3 regions of the Salininema proteolyticum genome follow, and region 2 is predicted to be linked to each of the others. Evidence: riboswitches for the same ligand, from Rfam matches in the RefSeq annotation. Region 2 holds a riboswitch; each other region holds the start of a gene.
What was found. Region 2 has a riboswitch for cobalamin ahead of ACFTE1_RS07170 (CbtB domain-containing protein). Riboswitches for the same ligand answer to the same signal wherever they lie in the genome.

Region 1 (7,028 bases), 620 kb from region 2:
CCAGGGCCATCAGCACCCAGCGCGTCCGGTTCACCGACACGCCCAGGGCCACGGCCGTCTGCTCCCCGAACGCGAAGGCGTTGAGCGACCGCGAATGCGACAGGAACACGGCCGCGACCACGAAGAACACCACGGCCACCGCCGCCAGGGAGTCCCAGCGCGCGCGTGCCATGGAGCCGGAGAGCCAGTAGGTCACCGACTGGGTCCGCTGCGGGTCGCCCACCCACACGATGACGAAGGACGTGATGGAGCCGCAGAACTGGCTCAACGCTATGCCCGCCAGGATCATCCGGCCCGGCGCGAGCGCTCCCCGCCGGGTCGAGAACAGCACGACCAGGGCGAAGACGGCCATCGCGCCGATGAAGGCTCCGGCCGTCAGCGCCAGGGTCCCCGAACCGACCCCGGCCACCAGCACCAAGACCGCGCCGAGCGTCGCCCCGGAGGACACGCCGAAGAGGTAGGGGTCGGCCATGGGGTTGCGCGTCAGGCTCTGCATGACGGCGCCGACCAGGGACAGCCCGGCCCCGACGATCCCGGCGGTGAAGACGCGCGGCAGCCGCAGCTCCCAGACGATGTGGGCCTGCAGCGCCGTCGATCCCCACGAGCGCAGGCCGACGCCGTCGGCCGCCGAGGACCAGACCTCGGACAGGGTGAGGGAGGCCGGGCCTATGGCGACGGCCTGGGAGACGGTCAGGAGCAGGACCGCCGCGAGTGCGAAGTGGACCCAGCCGCGGCCGGGAGCACCCCGCTTGACGGGTGCCACCGCCACGGCTTATTCCACGGCCGCGCCGATGGAGGCGCTCAGGTCGGCTACGGCCTGCGCGTTGCGGAAACCCGGAGTGGTGGCGGAGAACGGAATCGAGACGACGCGCCCCTCCTTCACCGCGTCCAGACTCCGCAGGGCCGGGTCGGACTCCAGGTGCTCGATCTTCTCGGCGGCGGGGGACCACTCGGCGTCGACCACCACGATCACGTCGGGGTCGCGGTCCACGACCGACTCCCACGTGACGTCGCCCCATTTGCCCTCCACGTCGCCGAAGGCGTTGTCCACGCCCAGCTCGTCCATGATCGCGGCCGGAGCGCCGCAGCAGGCGCCGACCGAGGGGACGTCGGTGGCGTTGTCCCACCACATGACCGACAGATCGGCGTCCTTCAGGGACTCGGCGGCCTCCGCCACGGTCGCCTCCTGTTCGGCGACGAGCTCCTCGCCGCGCTCGGGCACGCCGAAGACGTCGGCGATCTGGAGGATCTCGGTGCGGACGTCGTCCAGTGAGGTCTCCTCCTCGGCGCAGCCGGCGGGGGAGAGGTAGGAGGCGATGCCGAGCCCGTCGAGCTCGTCGCGGCCACCGGCGGCCTCGTCCTCGAAGGCGGAGGGGTAGGAGCCGTAGACGAAGTCCGGCTCCTTGTCGTAGACGGACTCCTTGGAGGGGTAGGCCTCGGAGAGGACGGGGACGCTCTCGTAGGCCTCGGCCAGGTCGGGATGGATCTCGTCGTCCATATAGGCCGTGCCGACCATGCGGTCCTCGAGGCCGAGGGCGAGCATGATCTCGGTGGCGGCCTGGTTCATGGTGATGGCGCGTTCGGGCGGGGAGTCGACGGAGACGTCGAAGCCGCAGTTGTCGACGGCGGCCGCGGCGTGGGTGGACCCGCCGGGTTCGGAGTCGGAGCAGGCGGTCAGCGCCAGCAGCGCCAGTGCGGCCGCGGCGCCGGGAATCGCGCGGAGCCTCAATGGGCGCGCGGTGAGCAGGGGGCGGGTACGGGTCTTGGTCAAGGGTCTCTCCATGCCTCGTGGTTTCCGGTCTCCGCGGCCGGTCTCCTGACTCGCGGGCCGGAGGGCCTGCCCTCCCGGCTCCACCGCCTTCCCGGGACCGAGTCCCAGTGGCCTGAGGTGGAGCCGCACCCGCTCACAGTAGCGAGGACTGTTCCGGATTCGCACCGGATTCCCGTCACCGCGGCACCCTCAGCGTAGAAGGGACCTCACAGGGGCGGGACACCGGTGTCCCGCCCCTGTGAGGTCCCTCAGTCCCGGTTTCCTCGGGCGGGCGACCGCTAGCTGCGGTTGTAGGCGCGCAGGGTCAGGGAGCCGAAGACGACCAGCAGGGCCGCCGACCAGGCGGCGGTCAGCAGGGTGGCCGTCGCGTCGAACTCTCCGGTGAAGAATCCGCGCACCGAGTCGGCCAGATTGCTGATCGGGGTGTTGGCCACGACCGGCTCCAGCCAGGAGGGCATGGTCGAGGGGTCGACCATGATGCTGGAGAGGAAGGTCAGCGGGAAGAGGACCGTCGTCGAGATGGACATGACGGTCTTCTCGTTGCTCACGATGAGCCCGATCCACGTCCAGATCCACGAGACGCAGAACGAGAAGGCGAGGACGACCGCGGTGCCGAGCAGGACTCCGCCCGCCCCGCCCTCGGGGCGGTAGCCCATGATCAGGCCGGTCACGAGCATGAAGGCGCCCGCGACCGTGTAGCGGACGGCGTCGGCCAGGAGGAATCCGACCATGGGGGCCGGGCGCCAGATCGGCAGGGTGCGGAAGCGGTCGGACACGCCCTTGGAGTTGTCGTTGGCCACCGAGATCCCGGTGTACATGGTGATCATGACGATCGTCATCACGAGCATGCCCGGCAGCAGGTACTGGATGTAGTCGCCGGTGGTGCCGGCGATGGCGCCGCCGAACATGAGTGTGAAGAGGACGAGCATGACCACCGGCCAGATGGTCACGTCCACCAGCTGGGCCGGGACGTGCTTGATGCGCAGCAGGGCCCGCCAGGTGAAGGCGCGGACCGAGCCCCACGCGGTGGGGTCGGTGTCCTGTTCGGATCCGGCCAGGAGCGCGCGGATCTCGGCGCGCTGCGGCGTGTCGGAGAGGGCGGGGGCCGCCGTCTTCTCGGCCGTGGTGGTCATCGGTTCTCCTTGGTGTCGGCGGTGTCGGTGAGCTGGAGGAACACCTCGTCGAGGCTGGGCTGCCCGACGGAGAGGTCGCCGACGCCGACGCCGGCGGTCGCGAGGGCGGTGAGCACGTCGGCGCCTTGGGAAGCGGTGCTGCCGGAGCTCAGGAGGGCGGTGAGGGCCAGCGGGTCGTCGTCGTACTGGACGGGGCCGGGCAGGATCGCGCCGAGCACGCGGGCGGCCTCGTCGCGCTGGCCGGGGTCAGTGAGCCGCAGGTGGATCTCGCCGGCCCCGACGCTGGACTTGAGCTCGCCGGGCGTTCCCTCGGCGATGACCCGGCCGTGGTCGATGACGGCGATGCGGCCGGCCAGCTGGTCGGCCTCCTCCAGGTACTGCGTGGTGAGCAGGACCGTGGTGCCGCCGTCCACGATGGTCCTCACTATGTCCCAGACCTGGTTGCGGCTGCGCGGGTCGAGGCCGGTGGTCGGCTCGTCCAGGAAGAGCAGCTCGGGCGTGTTGACGAGGGAGGCGGCGATGTCGAGGCGGCGGCGCATGCCGCCGGAGTAGGTCTTGACGAGCTTGCCCGACGCGTCGGTCAGGCGGAAGGCGTCGAGCAGGTCTCCGGCGCGGCGGCGGGCGGCGGGCTTGGCGTATCCGGCGAGGCGGCAGAGCAGGACCAGGTTCTCGTTGCCGGTGAGGTCCTCGTCGAGCGACGCGTACTGGCCGGTGAGGCTGATGCGGGTGCGGACTGCGGCGGGGTCGGCGACGATGTCGTGTCCGAAGACGGTCGCCTCTCCGGCGTCGGGGCTCAGGAGGGTGGCCAGCAGGCGGACGGTCGTGGTCTTGCCCGCGCCGTTGGGGCCGAGCACCCCGTAGACGGTGCCGGCGGGGACGTCGAGGTCGACGCCGTCGACGGCCCGGACGGTGTCGCCGCCCTTGGCGGCGAAATGTTTGACCAGCCCCCTGGTCGTGATGGCGTTCTCGGCCATGTCTCCTCCTCCGTGGTTCGGGGTGTTCACGGAGGAGGCGCTATCGGGGCCCGCTACATCGCGTGTAGCGGGCCCCGGCGGTGTCGTGCGGTCCGGAGCCTCTAGCTCTGGACGGCCGCGTTCAGGGCGATCTCGACCATGTCGCCGAAGGACTCCTGGCGCTCCTGCGAGGGCAGCGCGGTTCCCTTGATGATGTGGTCGGAGATGGTGCAGATCGCCAGTGCGCGGGCCTTGAACTTGGCCGCGAGGGTGTAGATGGCGGCGGCCTCCATCTCGATGGCCAGGATGCCGTAGTCCGACAGCAGGGCCTCGATCTCAGGCGCGTCGGTGTAGAAGGTGTCGGAGCTGTAGAGCTGGCCGACCCGCAGGTCGATGCCCGCCTCGGCGGCGGCCCGGTCGGCGGCCTTGAGGAGGCCGTAGTCGGCGACCGGGGCGTAGTCGACGACGTTCTGGAACCGGATGCGGTTCATGCTCGAGTTGGTCGTGGCGCCGATGCCGGCGACGACGTCGCGCAGTTCGATGTCCTCGTGGACCGCTCCCGCGGAGCCGACCCGGATGACGGTGCGGACGTCGTAGTAGTCCATCAGCTCGTGGGTGTAGATCGCGGCGGACGGCTGGCCCATGCCGGTGCCCTGGATGGACACGGGCCGTCCCTTGTAGGTTCCGGTGTAGCCGAACATGTTGCGGACCTCGGTGTAGCACACCGGATTCTCCAGGTAGGTCTCTGCGATCCACTTGGCGCGCAACGGGTCGCCCGGAAGAAGTACGGTGTCGGAGATCTCGCCCTTGGCGGCGGAAATATGCGGTGTAGGCATGTGTCCAGCATGCCATATTCATCCCATGAATTTTGGGGTCCTAGGCCGGTTCGTTACGCCATTGCAATCGGGGCGGCCCCGGCGATACCGCGTATCCGTCGTGGTTGTGGAATCCCTTGGCGCGGAATAGCTGTGGGGATGACTCAGCGTGTCGGCCCAGTGCCCGGGACTTGGTGGCGAACACCATAATACCTGCTCAAGGTCACAGGCGGGCGCGATAACGATTTCATTACAAAGGGTGCGGCAAGGCCTATCATGGGACGAATATTGCCTCATGTCGACCAGGAACAACCTTCCATTCTACCCGATCTCCGCAACACGCACCCCCGCCGAAGACCTTCCCCTCAAGCGGCTCGGCGGCATCGCCGCGGTGGCCGTGCTCGGCCTCGCCGCCTGCGGGTCCGGCGACGAGGACCGGGCCTCCGCCGGCGCCGACTTCGACGCCTGCATGGTCACCGACTCCGGCGAGGTCGACGACCGCAGCTTCAACGAGGCCGCCTGGAACGGATTCCAGCAGGCCGCCTACGGCAACTCCCAGATCGAGGTCGACTACGCGGCCTCCGAGTCCGAGGAGGACTTCCGGCCCAACCTCGAGCAGCTCGTCAACGACGACTGCGAACTCATCGTCGGCGTGGGAGCGCTCATGGCCGAGGACCTCGAGGCCGTCGCCGAGGCCAATCCCGAGACCCGGTTCGCGCTCGTCGACGGCCGCGTCGACCTCCCCAACGTCTACTCCATCGAGTTCGACCCCGCCCAGTCCTCCTTCCTCACCGGCTACGCCGCCGCCGAGATGAGCGAGTCGGACAAGGTCGGCACCTGGGGCGGCATGGACATCCCGCCGGTCACCGTCTTCATGGACGGCTTCGTGCGCGGCGTCGAGCACTACAACGAGGCCAAGGGCGAGAGCGTCGAGGTCGTCGGTTGGGACCCCGACTCCCGCGAGGGCAACTTCATCGACAGCTTCGAGGACGCCGACGCCGGTCGGGAGCTGAGCGAGGACTACATCGCCGAGGACGTCGACATCATCCACTCTGTGGGCGGCACCGCCGGGATCGGCGCGGTCGAGGCGGCCGAAGAGGCCGGCGACGTGCGGGTCGTCTGGGTCGACCGCGACGGCTGCGACGCCATGCCGGACAGCTGCGCGCAGATCCTCACCTCCTCGGTGAAGAACATCGCCGGAGCCGTCGAGAAGGCCATCGACGACGCCTTCGCCGGAGGGGCCACCGACGGCTCCTACCTGGGAGACCTGTCCAACAGCGGGGTGGGGATGAGCGAGTTCCACACCTACCAGTCGGACGTGCCGAACAAGCTGCTGAGCGAGCTCGACGAGCTGCGCGCCGAGCTGATCCAGGGCGACATCGAGCTGGACTCCCCCTCCAGCCCCGAGCTGTAGCGGCGGGACCCGAGACGACGGGGCGGAGAGCGGGCCGGAACGGGTCCGCTCCCCGCCCCGCCGCTGTTAATTGGCTAACCATTGGCCCGAACTCACTTGAAACTCGCCCCGGCGGCGAGCACAATAAAAGTCATCCCATGAATTTCGGAAGCCGGGCGAGCCCGGGCTCCGCGATTCCGGGACGCGACGCAGCGAGATGCACCACCAGGGTCCGGACACAGTCGGACCGGTCGGAGACGGCGCTCCCATCCGGAGGGCCGGGCCGCCCTGCACCGAGCACGTCACACAGCCCGCACCGAGTGGTGGACCGGTACGGCACGCGACCTGAAAAGCGCGGGCCGAACGCCCCCCACTCCGTGAAAGGGCACCACTGTGACAGCACTCGACACCGACACCGAACGCGGCGCCACCGCCGGCGGCCCCGCCGCCCCCGAGGCCGACCGCGGCGCCACCTGGCTGGCGCCCCTGGCCGTGGCCCTCGGAGTTTTCACCTTCGTGACCTCCGAGATCCTCCCCGTAGGCCTCCTGACCCCCATCGCCGACGGACTCGCCGTCAGCGAGGGACGGGCCGGCCTCATGGTCACCGTCCCCGGACTCGCCGCCGCGATCTCCGCCCCCATCCTGACCGTCGCCACGGCGAGAGCCGACCGGCGCAAGGTCCTCATGATCCTCAGCCTCCTGGTCGTGGGCGCCAACATCGTCTCGGCCGTCTCCTCCGCCTTCGGTGCCATCCTCGCCGCCCGCCTGCTCGTCGGCATCGCCACCGGCGGATTCTGGTCGATCGCCGGCGGCATCGCCCCGCGCATCGCGCCCCAGGGAAAGACCAGCAAGGCCATCGCCCTCGTCTACGGCGGCAGCGGCGCGGCCGCCGTCGCCGGCGTTCCGCTGGTGACCATCCTCGGCGACGCCTTCGGCTGGCGCGCCGCCTTCTGGGCCGTCGCC
Region 2 (7,028 bases):
GCGAAGGCGTCCACGCGTTCGCTCCGCAGCCGCGCGAAGTCCACGTCCCCGGGAGTGAAGTCCAGTCCGCGCCGGCGGGCCACCTCGCCCAGGAAGGCGCGGCGCAGGTCGTCGTTCTCGAACAGGCCGTGCCAGGACGTGCCGTGCACGGCGTCCACGACGCAGCCCTCCTCGGCCCCGTCGCCGTCCACGAGCCAGGCGTCGCCCGCCAGTCTCTTCGGCCTGCCGTGCCGGATGGAGTAACCGCCCGCCACAGGCCCGCCGAGGACCGTCGCCCGGCCCTCGTGCCGGCGCAGGGTCTTCTCCTCGTGGAAGACCGTCTCGACCGGCAGGAGCCCCAGGCCCCGCACCAGCCCGGCGCCGGACTCCACGTCGTCGTCGATGGCCTCGCCCAGGATCTGGTAACCGCCGCACACCCCGAGGATCGGGCCTCCCAAGGCCGCGCGCTTCTCCAGCGCCGCGTCGATCCCCAGGCCCCGCATCCACTCCAGGTCGGCGACGGTGTTCTTCGTTCCGGGCACGACGACCAGGTCGGCCTCCGCGACCTCGGCCGGATCGGCTGTCATGGACACGCGCACACCCGGTTCGGCGGCCAGCGCGTCGAGGTCGGTGAAGTTCGAGATCCGGGGAAAGCGCACCACCGCCACGTCGATCCCGTCGCGCCCCAGCGGGGGAGTGGAGGGCCGCGAACGGTCGAGCGCCAGGGAGTCCTCGGCGTCGACCATGAGCCCCTCCACGTGCGGGACCACGCCCAGGCACGGCCGCCCCGTCAAGATCTCCAACTGCTCGATGCCCGGATCCAGGACCGCCCGGTCGCCCCGGAAGCGGTTGATGACGAAACCGCAGACCAGCGCCTGGTCCTCGGGCTCCAACAGCGCCAGAGTGCCGTACAGGGCGGCGAAGGCGCCGCCGCGGTCGATGTCGCACACGATGACGACCGGCAGCCCGCACTCCCGGGCCAGCCCCAGGTTCGTCAGGTCGAAGGGCCGCAGGTTGATCTCCGCCGCGCCCCCGGCCCCCTCGGCGATGACGAGGTCGAAACTGTTCTCCAGGTTCGCGAAGGACTCCGCCACCACGGGCAGCAGGGCCTTCTTCCTGCCGTGGTAGTCGCGCGCGCCGGCCTCGAAGGCGGCCTTCCCCCTCACGACGACCTGCGAATGGCGCTCGCCGGTGGGTTTTATGAGGATGGGGTTCATGTCCACGTGCGGCTCGACGCCCGCCGCGTGGGCCTGGGCCGCCTGGGCGCGGCCGATCTCGCCTCCCTCGGGCGTGACCGCCGCGTTGAGCGCCATGTTCTGGGCCTTGAACGGCGCCACGGAGATGCCCCGCCGCGCGAACAGGCGGCACAGCCCGGCCACGAGGACGCTCTTTCCCGCGTCCGACGTCGTTCCGGCCACGAGCAGGCTTCCCGTCAGTCCTCGGTTCATCGCTTCCGCCTCCTCGTCATGAGCGCTCCCGCCACCGCGAGCCCGGCCGCCGCGGCGCCCACGGCCCACGACAGCTTCCTGGCGCGCTTGATGTCCTCTCGCGCCGGGGCCTTTCCGTCGCCCATGGCCGGACGGGAGTCCTCGGCGTCGCCGTAGGAGTTGACCGACCCGCCGAGCCGCAGGCCCAGGGCGCCGGCGAAGGCCGACTCCACCTGGCCCGCGTTCGGGCTCGGGTGTCGGGACCCGTCTCTTCTCCAGACCCGCAGCCCCTCGGCCGTGCTGCCGCCCGCCACGGGTGCCAGGACGGCGGCCAGGGCGGCGCTGATCCTTGCCGGGACAACGTTCGCCAGGTCGTCCAGCCGGGCCGAGGCCCAGCCGAAGTTCCGATAGCGGGACGTCTTGTAACCCACCATCGCGTCGAGAGTGTTGACCGCGCGGTAGGCGGCGATCCCCGCCGGTCCCGCCGCGAATACCCACCACAGTGGAGCGACGACGGCGTCGGAGGTGTTCTCCGCCAAGGACTCCACCGTCGCCTTCGCCAACTCGTCTCCGTCCAGCTCGGCGGCGTCCCTGGCGCACAAAGAGCGCAGCGCGAAGCGGGCCCGGGAGAGCGAACCGACCTCCAGGGGACGGTCGACGCCGTCGGCGGCGCGCAACAGCGAGCGGCCTCCGAGGGCCGCCCACGCGGTGGCGGCGGTGAGGACGACGGTCCAGCCTCCGCTCGCGCGGCGCTGGAGGATCCAGACCGCAGCCGTGGGAACGCCGACCGCGACGGCCGTGTAGACCGCGCCGGCGGCCCGGCTGTCGGCGTAGAGGACGCGTTCGAGCCGCATCGCGGCCTGCCCGTATCCGGCCACGGGGTGGAAACGGCGCGGGTCGGCGAAGAGCGCGTCGGCGAGGGCGCCGAGCGCGATGCCGGCCGCCCTCATCGCACGGGCTCCTTGCTGAGCGCGCGGAGCGACCAGATTCCATCGTGCGCGGTGAAGGTCGTGACGCTCCCGGGCATCGGGTCGATGCGCCACAGGGACGTCGACGGGGCCTCCAGGACCGACAGCACGGCGGCCTTGATCGGTCCGGCGCTGGTGACGACGAGAGTGGTCTCGCCGGTCGCCGCGAGGTCCCGCATCGCGGACTCGACCCGCTCCTTCAACTGCGCGAAGGTCTCCCCGCCTGGCGGGGAGACGCCGAAGGGGTCCTCCAGCCAGCGGCTCATGTCGTCCGGGTAAAGTTCGGCGGCCCGGGCCAGGCTCAGGCCCTTCCACTGTCCGAAGTCGAGCTCGCTCCACCGGCCGTCGACGACCGGGTCGGCGTGCCCGGCCAGTTCGGCCGTCTCCAGGCACCGCCGCAGCGGGGAGGAGGCGGCCCGGTCGGCCTCCAGCCTTCCGCACCAGTCGGCGACCAGGTCGCGGCCCTTCGCGTCGAGCGGTTCGTCGGCGGCGAAGAGGCTCCGGCGGGTCGCCGATGTCGGGCCGTGCCGGAGCAGGTGGACGGTGGAGCGACGGCTCATGCGGCGGCTTCGGCTTTCTTCTCGGTCCCGGCCGCGGCCTTGTGCGAGGCGCGCAGGTTCAACCACGCGAACACGGCGGTCAGGGCGGTCCACAGGATCAGTTGGGTGCCCATCGAGGAGAGCCGGAAGTTCCACATGACGTCGACGGGGAAGTCCCCGGCCGATTCGGGCGCGGGCAGCGCGAACCACGCGCCGCCCAGAACCACCACGGCGGCGAGGCCCACGGCGACTTGGCGGGCCTCCCGCGACCAGTGCTGCGAGCGCAGGAAACGGGCCACCGCCCAGAGGACGAGCAGCGCCGCCAGGCCGATGCCGAGCGACAGGGTGAACAGGCCGGTCCGGTTCGCAATGGTGCCCGGGTCTCCGACCGCGGGCGGGTTGGCCGGGTAGGCGAGGGCGGGGAAGAGGACGACGGTGCCGTAGACGGCGGCGCCGGCCTTCCAGGAGGCCGCCCATTCGTCAGCGGTCTCCATGCGCCGGCGGGCGAGTCCGTAGCCGAGGCCGAAGACGCCGCCGAAGGCGGCGCCCACCAGGCCGGTGGCCACCGGGAGCATCGCCTCCTGCACGGGCCGGGAGACCAGTTCCCCTTCGTCGTGTCCGTGGGCGCCGGCCTCTTGTTCGGAGCCCGCGTCATGGTCGTGCGCGGCCTCCTGTTCGGAGGCCTGTTCTTCGAGTTCGATGGCGTCGCGGACGGCGGGTTCCCCGGCCGCCCAGGCGAAGAGGCCCGCGAGGAGCCCAGCGAGCAGTCCCGCCGCCAGTCCCCGGCGGAGGTAGTCGGTGATCGTCATGGCTCCCCTTAGTGGCAGGGGAAGCCGAGAAGGTGGCGGGCGTCGTGGAAGGCCTCGTGGAGCCAGGGCGTGCCGCCGGTGAGAGTGCCCTGCTCGAAGCCCACGGCGTACAGGACGGCCGCGAAGAGGACGACGGAGAGGGCGGTGATGAGAATTCGGCGGGGCGAAGCCGCCGCAGCGCTGATGGCAGTCATGTTTCCTCCACGGGGAATACCTCGTCCCCGAGAATCGGGACAGCGAGTCAGTATCCTGGCTATCGGATCGCCGTCCCCCGCTCAGCCTTCCCGGTCTCCCAGTGGCTATTCTCTGTCCGATCGGACGCCTGAGGCGCCCGGAGCGAGAGACTCCCCGAATACAGTGGCGGGACCGCCGCGGATTCGCACCGCGTTCCTGACTACCGCTATCTAGAGTCGAGATCACTCTACACACCGGCTCGCGCACTGTAAACCCACGGCCCGAGCGAACGTGAGCCATTCGCGCAACACCAGCTAGGCGCCCCTGCGAGGGGTCTTCAAAGGACTTTTCATTTCGCCCGCGTCCATTTTCCTATTGCAAACAGTACGTACGTATTGTTAGAATTGTGGAGACGGAACCCCGTCCAGAACCGCTCAAAGGAGAGGGACGACGATGACCCAGAACTTCGGTACCGAGGCCGACCTCTACGACTCCATCCGCCCCACCTACCCCGCCGAGGCCGTCCGGTACATGCTGGGGGCCGAGCCCCTCACCGTCGCCGACGTCGGAGCCGGGACCGGCAAGCTCACCGCCGGCCTTCTCGCCGAGGGACACACCGTCACCGCCGTCGAACCCGACGGGCGCATGCTCGCCAAGCTCCGGGAGAACCACCCCGGGGCCCGCGGGGAGGAGGCCCCGGCCGAAGACCTGCCCTTCGCCGACGCGTCCCTCGACGCCGTCACCGCCGGACAGGCCTTCCACTGGTTCGACAAGGAAAAGGCGCTCACTGAGTTCCGCCGCGTCCTCAAGCCAGGCGGCGTCTTCGCCCCCGTCTGGAACGTTCGCGACGAGGAGTACGAGTGGGTCGCCGCCATGTCGGAGATCATCGGCTGGTCCTCGGCCGAGTACGTCGCGCCCCTCGCCACCGCCGGAGACTACTTCGCGCCCCAGTTCCCCGACCAGGAGTACGCCGTCTTCCGCTTCGCCCTGCCCGTGACCCGCCGCGGGCTCGTCGCACTGGTCCGCTCGCGCTCCTACTACATCGACGGCACCCCCGAGCGCCGCGCCGAACTCGACGAGGGAATGGAACGGCTCCTCGACACCCACCCCGACCTCAAGGGCCGGGAGAGGATCGACCTGCCCTACAAGGCCTACGCCTTCCGTCTGACGGCCGGCTGAGCCCGGTACCCCGCCACCTCGGACGGAGAGACCTCCCCAGGGGCGTACGGCCGTCGGGTGGAATCCCACTGTCTCGAGTCCTTCCCTGGCGCCGGACGGCCGTGGGTTGGTCGCACCCTGTCCCGGCACCCATGTCGGAGAGGGCCGTCGATACCCTCATATCGACAGTCCTCTCCGTTCACGCGTTCCCGGCAGGTCCCCCCATGCTCTCCGATCCCTTCCGGCGCCTGACCTGCGCCGCCGTACTCACCCGCTTCGCAGACACCGGCCACACGGCCGTGTTCGCCCTCCTCGCCGCCCGTCTCACCGACGACCCCCGCCTCGTGTCCGCCGTCGCCGCCTGCTCCTTCCTCCCGTGGGTCCTCTTCGGACTCGTCTCCGGCGCGCTCGTCGACCGCCACTCTCGCCGCCGCCTCTTCCTCACCGCCGACCTGGTCCGCGCCGTCCTGGCGTTCGCCCTCGCGACCCTGCTCTTCACCGGACACCTGTCCCTCGCGGCCGTGTTCATCGGCGCCTTCGCCATGACCGCCCTGCAGACGGTCTCCGACAGCTGCCTCAACAGCCTGGTGCCCGCCCTGGTCCGAGCCGACGGCCTAGGCCGGGCCAACGCCCGCCTCAGCATGGCCCAGAACGGAATCGGCCGCCTGGCCGGAGCACCCGCGACCACCGCCCTCCTCGCCTGGAAGGGCCCCTCGGCATTCCTGTTCACCGGGGCGGCCTTCCTGTGCTCCGCCCACCTCGTCCGCCGGCTCCCGGACTCAGAGCCGGAACGCCGTGCCGAACCGCTCAGGCGCGACCTCCATGCCGGACTCGCCTGGATCAAAGGGACTCCGGTCGTCGCGGCCTTCGTGACCACCGTCGGGATGACGAACTTCGCCTCCGGCATGTCGACGGGAGTCCTGCCCGTCCTGGCGCTTTACGAGCTCGGAATGTCGCCCGCCGCCTACGGTTTCCTAGCCGCGGCGGGCGCCGCCGCGATGATCGAGGGAAACTACTTGGCCGGAAGGCTCCTGGAGCGTATGGGGGCCGGAACGCTCGCGGTCCTCTCCGTCGCGGTCAAAGTGGGCGGGTTCGCCCTTTACGCCTTCGCCGCGTCCGTATCCGCCGCGCTCATCGCGGCCGCGATCCTTGGCTTCACCGCCGGCGTTTGGAACGTGGCGAGCATGACCGTGCTGATGCGCCTGATCCCCGACGAGCTCCGGGGCAGGATCCTCGCGGCCTATAAGACCGTCGCCACCGCGCTCTTTCCCCTGGGGGCGCTGCTCGCCGGATGGATCGCCCACGCCCTCGGCGTCCGCTGGGCCTTCGCGGCGGCAGGGGTGCTGGTCATCGCCGCCGCACTCCACTTGCGAGTCCGCTCCTCCCGCGGCCCGGGCCGCGCCTGACCGCACACCGACGGCCCCGGACTCCTGTGCACACGGAGAGTCCATCTTCGCGAGGTCGTCCTCCAACCCGGCGGACCCGCATGCGCTCGCGCACACGAAAAGTCCGGGCGGCCCGCACTCCCGCGCGCCGCCCGGACCCGTTCCTGTTTCCCGTCAAGTCATTCAGGCCACGGTCGACGCGCTCTCGAACTTGGCGCGCGACCAGAGGTATCCGATGAGGGCCAGCCCCGCGCACCAGGCGACGGTCGCCCAGGTCGCGGCCGTGTCGGGGTGTCCGGTGAGGAAGCCCCGCAGCGACTCGGTCATCGGGGTGAAGGGCTGGTACTCGGCGAACCAGCGCAGTCCCGTCGGCATCGTGTCGGTGGGCACGAAACCGCTGCCCAGCATTGGCAGGAACATCAGCGGTATCGGTATGGTGCCGGCCATCTCCAGGGTCTTGCTGATGACGCCCATCGCGGTCGTGATCCAGGCCAGCGCGAAGCCGACCAGGGCGGTGCTCCCGAGGACTCCCAGCCAGTCGAGGCCGACGGCCTCCGTCCGGTATCCCATGAGCGCGGCGACCCCGAGG
Region 3 (7,028 bases), 2.6 Mb from region 2:
GGGCGGAGGCCGAACGACCGGCCCTCGAAAAATGGAAGGTATTTCTATTTCTCATACTGCTCACTGTATCCGCCTGGTGCCCTAGCACACACCCGGTAAAATGAGGCATGTCGATTACTAGTTCGTTTGCGCGAAACAGCCGCCGGGCACTGGCGGCGGGGGCCGCCGCCACGCTACTCCTCACCGCCGCCGCGTGCGGGGAAGAGGAGAAGGAAGACCCTCCGGAGGAGAAGGCGGGCCCGGAGCAGACCGTCGTCCTCGAGGCCGAGTCCGACTACGGCTTCCCGATGACGATTTCGTATTCAGGACACGCCTTCTCCGACGGAGAGGAGTCCATGGGCTTCGAGTCCGAGCGGGATCTGGCGTCCATGTCCCCGTGGTCGGAGACCTTCGAGCTGAACGGCGACAAGCCATTCGTCACCCTGACCGTGGAAGGCGCCGGCTGCGGCGGCCGCGCCCTCGAAGGAGGCGCCTGCGAGAAGGGCGCCATCCCCGACGAGGAGGAGATCGAGGGAACCGGAACGGTGACCTGCCGAATCACCGTCAACGACGAGGTCGTCGCCGAGGAATCGTACACCTATCCCACGATCATCCCGGTCACGTGCCTCACCAGCGTGGAATGACGCCGATGTTCGAACGGCGGGAGCGGTCAGGTCGACCGGGCGCGCCAGTGCAGGCCGGCGCCCTCCTGCGGCAGCGTCCACGCGTCCTCGCAGGAGACGCAGCGGGGACCGGACCGCCGTCCGTTCTGAACGCTCCATTCACTCCCGGCGTGGACGCGGATCTGCTCGCCGTCGCGGTCGCACCGTGATCGCAGGCTGTGGCAGGAAGGGCACATCGGCGAGGACCGCCGGGTCAGCGAGAACTCGTGCGGGAAAAGCGCGGCGAGGATGCGATCGCACCAGAGCGTCAGGAACCGCTCGAACTCGACGCCGAGGACGGGCTCCGGGTCGACCTTGGCCGCTATGTCGCGCAGCAGCATCGACAGGGCGGTGACCGGAGCGCCCTGCGTCGTGTCCAGAGGAAGACCGACTCGTTCGGCCCACTCCGCCGACTGCGTGTGGAGCGCATGGAACAAGGCGGGTGACAAGTCGGCCGAACGCTCGCCCGCGGACGCGCGGGCAGCTTCGGCCACATTGGAATGCAGAAGGGACAGCAGGGAGGGGGCCCGGCGCCCGATCCCGTCGCGAGGGGCGACCGAGCGGGGACGGGTCAGTTCGTCGAGAGGGCTCGCCGGTTTCTCGGCCATATGACGGTCGCCGGAAGGGGCGCAGTCGTCCACGGTCTTCCTTTCACTGTAAGCCGAACTAAAAGAATGTGCTGGGCGAAATCCGCTGAGGCGGGAGGCGCGACCGCGAGAGGCGGTCACCGTTGCTCCAAACGGGAGAGCTGCCGAAGGGCATCCTCATAGGAAAGACGGTCGGTGCGGCGGAGCCGGTCGACGTCCAGGTGGAGCAGGTAGGGCGAAAGCAGGATCTCCTGGGCGCGCCGATCCTCCCCGTCGCAGAGGGCGCCGGCGGGGACGATCATCTCCCAGCGCGGCGCGAAGGAGCGTCCGAACCCGAGGTCGAGTTCGAGTCCGAGGTCCGCGATCTCGAGGATGGTCAGATGGGTGGTCGCGGCGTCATCGAGGCGCGAGTACGCCGCGGGCCTGATCAGCGCGAGCGGGGTGCCCGCCGTGGGCGGAACGGGCCCGTTGTGCGAGATGAAGAGGTGCGGCGGATCCTCGGCCATGTCCGAGCCCGGCATCCAGTGGTAGCGGTAGGCGAGGGCATGCGGGCGGTCGGACTCGCCCCTGCCGAGGAGCAGGTTGGCGCCGTGGAGGAGTCCAGGATAGTCGCGCACCATCCTGACGGCGTCGGGGTGGCGGCGGATTCCGAAGAGCTCGCGGGCCCTGCGGGCGCGCTGGGACAGGGACTTGCGGGTCTTGATGCCTGCGGTCGACAACGGTCCTCCTTCTCCACCGGGGTGCCACGCGCCACCCGAGTGGAGTGAATTCCCGTATCCCACATCGGTTGACTTGTCCTGTGCTGAGATCTCGTGGAAAGGCCCCTGTGGGGCCTGATTGCCGCCGCGCCCGCCATTCCGGACGACAGGGAAAGGGCATTTGCGTGGAATCCCCGACGTGGCGCCCACGGACCGCCACGGAAATCGACTGTAGCAGTGGCGAAACGACGACGCAAGCCGTCTTCGTATTCGGTCACATTAGCCCAATGTGCCTGACGGCCAGGGGGTTCAGTAGTGATCAGTCCATTACTACTTTTGCGTAGAAAGATATCGAGGCAGGACGGAAAGGCAGTATGGCCGTATGGTTTCCGCCCGATCCCCCAGGGGCCATTCGTAAACCGAGTAACTGTGCTCGTGTCGCGTTTAACACCCGGGAAAGGTTACGGCCCGAAGCCTGTCGACATGCCGACAGACCTTCTATGCGGCGAAGACTGTGTCGCTTCACTCGAACGGGGGATGGAATTCCCTGGATGGAGTCCGGGGTCACCAAGCGTAGAGGAAGCGGCGGCCCCTCATCGGGTCAAATCGCGGAATCTCGTCATCGCGGATGGACGTATGGCGGGCGGCCCCCGCGGCAGCACCGGAATCATTCACCGTCAATGCGCTCCACGAGCTGGGAGATCCCGCCGTCGGGCCGCCAAGGTTCGATAAGCCCCTCGTCCGTCCAGGCTTCCATGAGGTCCCAGACGAGTTCGTGCGCGAGAACCAGGGTCCACTCCCGATGGTCGAGGTCGCCCAGGCCGTCCAAGACCGGTTCCTCCGACAAGGCTTGCGCGATAGGAGCGCAGAGCTCGACCGCGAGGCCGTGGAGCCGGTGCGACGGCCCGATCGCGGGCACGGGGAGCTCGCCGCCCTCGCGCCAACGCCGAATCTCTCCGGAAGCCATGCTCTCGCGAACGGCGGGCACGGTCTCCCGCGTCCAGACTATGACGAGGGTCCGGCCTTCGCGGTGTTCCTCGTTGACTCCGGCCGCTCCCTCACGCGGCGGATACACCGCCCAGAAGGCGCCGTTCCACAACGGCCGCTCCACACTGAGACCCGTGTCCGGCACCGCCCCTTCCCGGCGAAGCCCGTCCCAGAGAAGGCCGTCGACGGCATAGCCGAAGACGACGGGATACACATGATTCGGGAAGCCGTCCTCGCGGAGTTCCTCCGCCATGGCGGCGACGGTGTCCCCCGTCCGGGCCGCGAGCTCCCTGGCCATCTCCCCCGAGCGACTCCGGACGCGGCCCGTCGCGTCGCCTCCGATAACGGGGAAGGACACCTTGAAGCGGTCCCCGTCACGGTGGACCAGGCGGTAGAGCTCGAAGAGCCGCAGACGGCTCTCCACCGCCGTGAACCCCCTTCGGCGGAGGTCCTCCGCCGTGCTCCAGTACCTCAGGGCGTTGAGGAGGACGCCGTTGCCGTCCATCCCCACGACATCGTGCGGGGTGCTCCTGGCCCCGAGGGCGAAGGCGTGCAAGCCCCACTGGGAGAGGTCTTCAGGCTCCATGGCCCCATTCTCTCAGCAGGGCACGACATCAGCCCTTGCGGGAGTCGCGGATCTCCGCGCGCTTGGCCAGTCGGTGGCGACGCCGGATCTCCGCCTCGTTGAAACGGCGCTCGTCATCGCCGGTCTCGAGCGTCACCGGCGGCACCCGGCGCGGTTTGCCGGCCTCGTCCACGGCCACCATGACCAGATAGGCGGTGGCGACGTGGACCGGCGGCACCGAGGAGTCCCAACGGTCGGCCGTCACCTGGACGCCGACTTCCATGGACGTCTCGCCCGCCCAGTTCAGCCGGGCGTTGAGGTGGACGATGTCGCCGACGCGCACCGGCGCCAGGAAGGCCATCTCGTCCATGGTCGCGGTCACCGCGTAACCCCCGGAGTGGCGGGCGGAGACCACCCCGGCGGCGGAGTCGACCAGCTTCATGATGATCCCGCCGTGCACAGTGCCCATCAGGTTGGTCTCGTGGTCGCTCATGATCTGCGAGAGTGTCAGCTCTGATTCGCGGACAGGCTTCGCCGCGAGCGTGTCGATGGAGGTCAACTTGCTTCCCCTCGAAGTAGTCGTCAGGCGTACGGGATCTCCGCACGCACCGGCGGCAGGTCTTCGGGCTCGCGGGCGCCTGCACGAAGCAGTCCTACTGTCCGCCGCTTCCCGGGCTTCAGCCCAGTGCCTCTGGCGGAGGTCGTTCCCGCTGACCGCTGCGGGGGCAGCTCCGGATTCCCACCGGATTCCCTCTTTCAGTCCGTCGTCGGACCGCCGGTGGCTCCGAGTCTATCCAGGCGGGCGGGGAGGGACAATATGACGTTCGTCGGTCGCGCGGGCCGGGGCGCCCCGCAGAGCGCGCTGGGAACGGGAGGTCTCGGTCTGCCGTCCGGGCGGATCGGCCGGCGCGAACGGTTGAAATTCGCTCGGACACGCGTCGCCTCCCACCACTGCCGGACTTTGTGGACCAGAATCGGGAGGTATGAGTCGCATTCTGATCGCTCTGACCTCTGTCCTGGCCACGGTCCTCATCGCCTCGCCCGCGTCCGCGGCCGAGGAGGCGCCCCGCGCGAGCGCGTCGTTCAACGGGGAGGTCCTCCAGGTCGCCTACGCGGGAGACCGGGTCTTCGCCGCCGGAGAGTTCACCCACGGCCTGGACACCGACGGCGTGTACCGCCGCCGCGACCACCTCGCGGCCGTGTCCGCCGCGACAGGCCGCCTCCTGCCCTTCCGCGCCGACATCGACGGCACCGTGCACGAGGTCGCCGCCACCGGCGACCACCTCTACATCGGCGGGCAATTCCGCCGGATCGACGGGCACTACCTGCCCAAGGCCGCGCGGTTCGACCTGGCCACCGGCGAGGTCGACACGGGCTGGCGGCCCCGCCCTTCGGGGGCGGTGTTCGCGATCGAGCCGGCCGGCGACACGGTCTACCTGGGCGGCCGGTTCGGCCAGGTCGCGGGCGAGCCGTCCCCGAGACTGGCCGCGGTGTCGGCCGACTCGGGCGCGCCCGTGGAGGCGTTCACGCCGTCGGTGGAGGACGGGGCGATCCGCGACCTCGCCTCGGACGGCGATCGCCTCTACGCCGTGGGCGCGTTCCGGTCCGTCGACGGGGACTCCTCGCTGCGGCACTTCGCCGCCGTCGACCGGGAGACCGGGCGGGCCGACGGTTCCTTCCGTCCGGGCCTGACGGCCCTCGCGTACCAGTTGACCGTCCATGAGGGATCGCTCTACCTGGCCGTCGACGGGCGTGGCGGCAGCCTCGTCTCCTACTCGACGTCGGGGCGGTTGAAGTGGTCGGTGGCGGCCGACGGCGGTTTGCAGGCCGTGGCCGTCGACGGGGACACCGTCGTCGCCGGGGGCCACTTCGACCGCGTCTGCCGGATGAAGGCGCCCGCCGTCGGCGAGTGCTACGCGGGCAAGGTGCGGCGGGGGAAGCTCTTCGCCGTGGACCTTTCGGGCGGGCTGCGGGACTGGAATCCACATGCCGACTCGGCGGTGGGGGTCCATGCGCTGGCGGCCGCTCCCGGGGCGTCGGGGTTCGCGGCGGGCGGGGCCTTCCTGACGTTCGGCGACGGGGCCGTCCCGCAGAGGGCCTTCGCGCTGTTCGACTGAGATAGGGGCGCCGACCGGAGCGGTCACACTCCGGCGTAGTACTCGACCAGCTTGGCGACGGAGACGACGGCGAACCCGGTCATCACGATCGGCACCATCGGCAGGCGTCCGGCGAAGTGGAACATGCGGTGGTCGAACGCCCGGCGTTCCCCGTCCGACGCCCCTACGGTGAAGATGATCTGCGCCGCCCGCTCCGAGTAGCCGCTCTGGCGGAGGCGCCGCACCCGTGGAAGGTTCCCACCGACGAGAAGGTGCAGGAGGAAGAAGGGCAGGTAGGCGAACGCGAACCACGCGGGGATTCCGAATCCGCCGAATATCGTCAACGGCACTGCCGCCACGCCGAGGGCGTACACGGCGAAGTAGCTGACGGGCCCCAGCCGGACCACCCACCGGGTGTAGGCCGCCTGCCGCCGTTCCAGCGGCCAGGCCTCGTTCAACGGCACGCCGAAGTGGTCGCCGGCCAGGTAGTCGGTGATGGTCAGGTTCTTCCGCAACAGGCGCTCCGCGAACCCGGGCGGACGCGACCGCAGCAACGATGCGGGGCCGTCCTCCTCTCCCGGTTTGGAGCTTCGCCTCGTGAAAGCGTTGAGTTCCTCCATGTCCTCGTTCATCGCCTTGAGCTCGTCGGCTAGCTGCCGGAACTGTGAGGGCCTCTTGAACCAGACGTTCCAGATCACGACGACGATGCACAGGAGGGGGATCGTGTTCTGCAGGCGGTACAGGTATTCCTGCTCGAACGGTGGTATCAGGATGAGCGCCGATCCGACGACGGTCGCGATGATGGCGGTCAAGGCCCTGTTCCGCAACTCGTTGCGCGAGCGCCATTCTTCGGGGAAGCCGAGGCCCTCCGACCCGGGTTGCGGCTGGTGTCCGGCCCGTTCGAGTTCCTTTCGGTCCGCTCCGTGGAGGTCGGCGGGCGTGCCTTGCGAGTCGAGGATGCTCTCGATCAGGCCGTCGAAGCGCGCGATCTGCCTGTCAAGGCGTTTCAGGCCGTGCCGGTGGGCATCTCGCGCCAAAAAGGTCAAACTGATCGCGCCCCGGGCCGTTTCTTCGCGTCTCTCGCGGTCTGCCGAGGGACTGTGTTCGGCGACGCCGGCCAGGGCCATGGCGAGGAACAGGAACCCCGGGCTTCCCCACCGTTCCTCCGCCGACCCCCGGGCGCCCATATGGGCCGCCCGCGCCGCCACCTCGTCGAAGGACAGTTCCGGCGACACGCGGGTGGCGGTGAGCAACAGCAGTGCCTCGCCGTGCGCCTTGACGTCGAAGACGCGATCGTCCTCCTCCATGTCCTCGATGAGCTCCAGGCTGTCCAGAAGGGCCCGAACCGCGATCACATGGCGTCGCGCGAGCGCCAGGTCGACCGCGTACTGGAGCTGGTTTCGCGCCACGGCCAGGCGTTTGTCGTCCTCGGACGGGAATTCGCACTTGGCGAC

Region 1: linked by a shared signal. The riboswitch ahead of ACFTE1_RS04330 (ABC transporter substrate-binding protein) and the one ahead of ACFTE1_RS07170 (CbtB domain-containing protein) in region 2 are both predicted to bind cobalamin.
Region 3: linked by a shared signal. The riboswitch ahead of ACFTE1_RS18835 (acyl-CoA thioesterase) and the one ahead of ACFTE1_RS07170 (CbtB domain-containing protein) in region 2 are both predicted to bind cobalamin.

The regions. Positions count from the first base shown of each region.
Region 1 covers NZ_JBHUNX010000001.1:907,096-914,123, forward strand. The annotation lists gene ACFTE1_RS04325 (FecCD family ABC transporter permease) at 1-769, opposite strand, end outside; gene ACFTE1_RS04330 (ABC transporter substrate-binding protein) at 773-1,771, opposite strand; cobalamin riboswitch at 1,790-1,969, opposite strand; gene ACFTE1_RS04335 (ABC transporter permease) at 2,050-2,904, opposite strand; gene ACFTE1_RS04340 (ATP-binding cassette domain-containing protein) at 2,901-3,878, opposite strand; gene deoD (purine-nucleoside phosphorylase) at 3,980-4,693, opposite strand; gene ACFTE1_RS04350 (BMP family lipoprotein) at 4,968-6,086, shown strand; gene ACFTE1_RS04355 (MFS transporter) at 6,459-7,028, shown strand, end outside.
Region 2 covers NZ_JBHUNX010000001.1:1,523,690-1,530,717, forward strand. The annotation lists gene ACFTE1_RS07150 (cobyric acid synthase) at 1-1,427, opposite strand, end outside; gene ACFTE1_RS07155 (cobalamin biosynthesis protein) at 1,424-2,356, opposite strand; gene ACFTE1_RS07160 (histidine phosphatase family protein) at 2,353-2,934, opposite strand; gene ACFTE1_RS07165 (CbtA family protein) at 2,931-3,722, opposite strand; gene ACFTE1_RS07170 (CbtB domain-containing protein) at 3,731-3,916, opposite strand; cobalamin riboswitch at 3,945-4,166, opposite strand; gene ACFTE1_RS07175 (class I SAM-dependent methyltransferase) at 4,350-5,075, shown strand; gene ACFTE1_RS07180 (MFS transporter) at 5,279-6,460, shown strand; gene ACFTE1_RS07185 (ABC transporter permease) at 6,623-7,028, opposite strand, start outside.
Region 3 covers NZ_JBHUNX010000001.1:4,082,467-4,089,494, forward strand. The annotation lists gene ACFTE1_RS18810 (hypothetical protein) at 1-55, opposite strand, end outside; gene ACFTE1_RS18815 (hypothetical protein) at 108-623, shown strand; gene ACFTE1_RS18820 (hypothetical protein) at 650-1,282, opposite strand; gene ACFTE1_RS18825 (hypothetical protein) at 1,366-1,947, opposite strand; gene ACFTE1_RS18830 (hypothetical protein) at 2,594-3,499, opposite strand; gene ACFTE1_RS18835 (acyl-CoA thioesterase) at 3,528-3,971, opposite strand; cobalamin riboswitch at 4,075-4,270, opposite strand; gene ACFTE1_RS18840 (hypothetical protein) at 4,462-5,595, shown strand; gene ACFTE1_RS18845 (trypsin-like serine peptidase) at 5,619-7,028, opposite strand, start outside.